DNA from 2 places in the Mycobacterium paragordonae genome. Region 1 is predicted to be linked to the other one. Evidence: predicted binding sites of a transcription regulator. Region 1 holds the regulator's gene; the other holds the start of a gene.

Region 1 (2,397 bases):
GCCCGTCGAGCACCACCCCGAAGAGCACGAGGTGCCGGAGTACGGCTCGGCGCCGCGAGTCAGCTGGTCCCGAGGGGGCGGGAGTGCGGCCGGCCCCGATGAGCGCGACCTGGGCGCCGAGGGCTATCACGACGAGCACGACGACACCGCCGGGTACGCCGACGATTACGCGCACCCCGACGACGATTTCGCGCACGGCGACGACGACTATTCGCACGGCGCCGACGATTACGCGCACGGTGCCGACGGCTTCGCGCACGGCGGCGACGACTTCGCGCGCGGCGGCGAGCAGGAAGCCGAGTTTGCCGAATACGACGAACACGACGAGTTCGAGGGCGACGAAGACCCGGACGCGGTGGACACCACCCCGACGCCGATCGTGACCCGCGGCGCCTTCGGCCAGTTGGTCCAGGCCGAGCCCGAGTTTGCGGAAACGATCTCGCCGGAAGACTTCGAGGCGGAGTCCTCGGTACCGCACAGTCAGGGTCCGGCCGCGCCGGAGGTTCCCGAAGCGCATCCGGAGCACGAATTCCCGGACATCTTCTACCCTCGCGGCGGCCCCGCCGAGGAAGAGGTGCCCGACGCAACCTCTGCCGACGCAACCTCTGCGGAGTCGCTCGCTGCGGAGCCAGGCGCCGCCGCTCCCGAGCCGAGGAAAGGCCGGCATGCCGCGGCAGACGACCCCGGCTATGCGCCCGCGGCGGCGGAGGCGGCCTATGCGGCGGCTCCGCGGGCCGAAGCGCCGCCGGGGGCAGACGGTGCGACGGTGCGTCCCACCATCCACTTACCGCTGGACGACGACCCGTACCGGGCCCCGGACGGGTATCCAATCAAGGCCAGCGCCCGATTCGGTCTGTACTACACGCCCGACAACGCGCTGTACCACGACACTCTGGCTGAAATCTGGTTCGCCAGCGAGGCAGTCGCCCAAGCAAACGGGTTTGTCCGCGCCGATTGATCGCCCGCTTGGGGAGCGGTTCGGCGCTACACCTTGCGGATGACGGTGACGACCTTGCCGAGCACCGTCGCGTCGTTTCCGGGAATCGGGTCGAAAGCCGGGTTGTGCGGCATCAGCCACACCTGACCGCCCGCCCGCTTGAATGTCTTGACCGTGGCCTCACCATCGATCATGGCCGCCACGATATCGCCGTTGTCCGCGACATTCTGCTGACGCACCACCACCCAGTCGCCATCGCAGATGGCGGCTTCCACCATCGAGTCGCCAACCACCTTGAGAAGGAACAGCGTCCCCTCGCCGACCAGTTCACGCGGTAGCGGGAAGACGTCTTCGACCGCTTCTTCGGCGAGGATCGGCCCACCGGCGGCGATGCGGCCCAGTACGGGCACGAAGGTGGGCTCCGGCAATGCGTCGGAGCCGGCCACTTCAGTGGTGGGCGGTGTCACGGCGTCGTCGGCCGCGCGCACGTCGACGGCTCGCGGTCGATTGGCATCCCGGCGCAGGTAGCCCTTGCGCTCCAGCGTGCGCAACTGATGGGCCACCGAGGAGGTCGACGTCAGACCGACCGCGTCACCGATTTCGCGGATGCTCGGCGGATATCCGCGGGTGGTGACCGAAGCGCGAATGACTTCGAGGATGGTGCGCTGCCGCTCGGTCAGCACGTTGTCGACGGCGTGCAACCGCCCGTCTGTGGTCGCCCGTTCGGACGCACTACCGGAACCGGCTCGATCAGCTACTGGGGGATCGTTGCTGTCGTTCATGCCACTGAATGTAACCGCACCCGACCCAAGAATCAAACATGTGTTCGACGAGCGTGTCGTGGCTGTCCATCCAGCCCTTCTATCGGCCCGGATCTGCGGAATCACAAGTGTGTAACTTTCGGATGGATGGGGTATCCGAAATCTATCCAGCTGGTTGCACCGACAAAACCTTGTCGGTGGTGAGGTCTACCGTTTTGCTCGTGCGACACGCGTCGCTCAGGTGTTCGATTTCGAACACCTGAGCGACTAGGGTCGAACGTACGAGCGATATTTAGTCGACCGGAGGCAACGACATGACAATCAGCTACGCGGGCCCGCAGCGCACCTGGAACGGCCAGAGGCTGGTGAACAGGCCTGCCAACAGGCCGATCGACGAGTCGACTCCTTATCGCTCCGGGCCGATCCGGTCGAACAGGCCGGGCCCCACGCGCCCGGCCGGCGCGCCCATGCGTTACCGGGGTACGGGCGTCGCCATGTCGACAGCGTCGCACCGTCGGCGCCCCGTCTCGGTGTTGACGACGGTGGGCCTGGCCCTGCTCGCCGGCGTCATCACGCTCTGGCTCGGCTTGATGGCCAACTTCGGGAGCGTGCTGAACGGTGAGCCCGCCGAAGCCTCGGCGCAGGTACCGGCGGCACTCGCCGTGGTCCGCGTGGAGCCGGGTGAGTCCTTGCAGCAAC
Region 2 (2,397 bases), 1.1 Mb from region 1:
GCCGGCGGTCGAACGGCACGACGGAGTCCCGGCTGAGCGCCCTCAGGCGCGCCATGCCCGATTCGATGCCGGCGGCAACGACGTTCGGGTCGGCGTCGTAGTCGGTGGTGATGCCGAAGACCAGTTCACCGCCGTAGCTGAGCACCGCGACTCCGGTGCCGTGCCGCGGCGCAGTCGGCGGGATCGGGAGGAGCCGCTCGAGCCGCCGGCCCATCAGTCGCAATTGGTAGCGCGGTCCCGGCGGCGCGGTGGCCAGCGTCATCACACTCTGCCGCGAGGTTCGGGTCAGTGCCTGAATCATTCTGCCGCACAGAGCTATTGGCGAGTTGCCAGAGGATCGCGGGCCGCCCTGGTCGCGCACCGCATACAGCTGTGCAAGCGGGTCCCGGTGCTCGACGGGGAGCTCAGTCAACGGCGTGCCAAGCGTGCGAATCGAACCGGCCCGCGGCTGTTCGCCGCGTTCGATGAGGACGGTGCGGAATCCCTCGGTGATCGCCGCCACAGCGACATCGTCGGCGGCCGCGCCGAACTTGCGGGCGATGTCGTCGATCGCGGCGCGGGCGACGACGACCGTCTGGTAGCGGAGCACGGTGGGCGGCGGGCCGGCGGCCGGCCAGGGTCGCAGCATGCCGGCCGCGGTGGAAAGGCCGTTGACGGCGCGGGCCGCGGCCTGCCTCGTGGCGTCGGCCCACCCGGGTGAGTGTGCGGGTGAAATAGCCACTGGGGCAGTCGAATCCGCGTAGGCATCGCGGTCGTGGTCGCAGAGCCGGGCGAGCAGGTGGGCCGGGCGGAGGTGTTGAGCCGAGCCCGGGCCGACCTTTATCAGGATCGCCCATCGGTCGTCCTGCAGGCCTTCGATGATCCAGCATTCCCAGAGCGGGAATTCGGGTTCCAGCGGCCGCTCCAGGGCGTGGGCGATGGCGCGGAACAGCTCGCTGTCGTCACCGGGGGCGGGCAGCGCCACCCGCTGTACGCACGCGGCGGCGTCAGTTCCCGGCGTAAACCGTTCGGTCAGTAGATCTTTGATCTCGCCGGGTCCGGGGGCGGGACCCGCGATGACGGCCACCGCTCCCGTCGCCATGTTTCCCGCCGCCGTGTTTCCCGTCGAAATGTCGAGGTGTCGGTTCGGATCCGGAGCGCGGAAGTGTCCCGTCCCCGGTGTCATCGGTTGTGCCATGCCCAGCCCCCGCCGTCGTTTTTTCAATCTGTACCAGTATCGGGGTGGTGGGTGCACGGGGGGAGGTCCGCCAGGTTAAGAACATGTTTTTCCGATAAAGGTGGGTTTAACAGCGGCGATGCGATGTCGTCCGACGCTGTTCGCAAATCGTTTCAGTGCCGTTGCAAAGTTGTTCGTAAGCTCGCCTCCTTGCAACATGGCGAATCGAACACTTGTTCGATAAGCTGTTTCGCATGGGTTGGTACCACGGACCGCCGAGTTGGGCCGAGATGGAACGGGTGCTCGACGGCAAGCCGCGCCATGCCGGTGAAGCGGCCCCGGTTGTGCCGGCCGGTGACGCCCCGCTGTCGCACAAGCGGGGGTCGTACACGGCAAAACCGGATGGGCGGCGGGTGCGTTCGTCGGTCGCCTACGCCGAGTTACATGCGCATTCGGCGTACAGCTTCCTCGACGGGGCCAGCACGCCGGAGGAGATGGTCGAGGAGGCCGCCCGCCTGGGTTTGCGTGCCCTCGCGCTGACCGACCACGACGGCCTCTACGGGGCGGTGCGGTTCGCCGAAGCGGCCACCGAACTCGGCGTGCGCACGGTGTTCGGTGCCGAACTGTCGCTGTCGTCGGTGGCGCGCACCGAGCAGCCGGATCCGCCCGGTCCCCATCTGCTGGTGCTGGCGCGCGGTCCGGAAGGGTACCGGCGGCTGTCCCGGCAGCTGGCCGCCGCGCATCTGGCCGGTGGTGAGAAGGGCAAGCTGCGCTATGACGTCGACACGTTGACCGAGGCGGCCGGCGGCCACTGGCACATACTCACCGGATGTCGCAAAGGATCTGTGCGGCAGGCGCTTTCCGTGGGCGGCCCGGAAGCGGCGAAACGGGCGCTGGCCGATCTGGTGGACCGGTTCACCGCCGGCCGGGTCAGCATCGAACTGACCCATCACGGTCAACCACTCGACGACGAACGCAACGCGGTGCTGGCTGAACTGGCGCCGCATTTCGGGGTCGGCGTCGTCGCCACCACCGGGGCTCATTTCGCGGGGCCGCCGCGGCGCCGGCTGGCCATGGCGATGGGCGCCATCCGGGCCCGGCAGTCCCTGGACGCCACGGCCGGCTGGCTGGCCCCGCTGGGCGGCTCGCACCTGCGCTCGGGCGAGGAGATGGCCCGGTTGTTCGCGCATATGCCCTTTGGGGGCCCTGACGTGGTGGCCGCCGCCGCCGAGCTCGGCGAA

The links. The regulator LexA, encoded in region 1, represses DNA repair genes until DNA is damaged. The targets are predictions, from matches to a motif close to CGAACANNTGTTCG.
Region 2: a site for LexA is predicted at 1,383-1,396, ahead of C0J29_RS06495 (error-prone DNA polymerase). Genes of this name have one in related genera too.

The regions. Positions count from the first base shown of each region.
Region 1 covers NZ_CP025546.1:2,458,682-2,461,078, forward strand. The annotation lists gene C0J29_RS11410 (LGFP repeat-containing protein) at 1-958, shown strand, start outside; gene lexA (transcriptional repressor LexA) at 985-1,719, opposite strand; gene C0J29_RS11420 (LysM peptidoglycan-binding domain-containing protein) at 2,013-2,397, shown strand, end outside.
Region 2 covers NZ_CP025546.1:1,372,104-1,374,500, forward strand. The annotation lists gene C0J29_RS06490 (wax ester/triacylglycerol synthase domain-containing protein) at 1-1,177, opposite strand, end outside; gene C0J29_RS06495 (error-prone DNA polymerase) at 1,411-2,397, shown strand, end outside.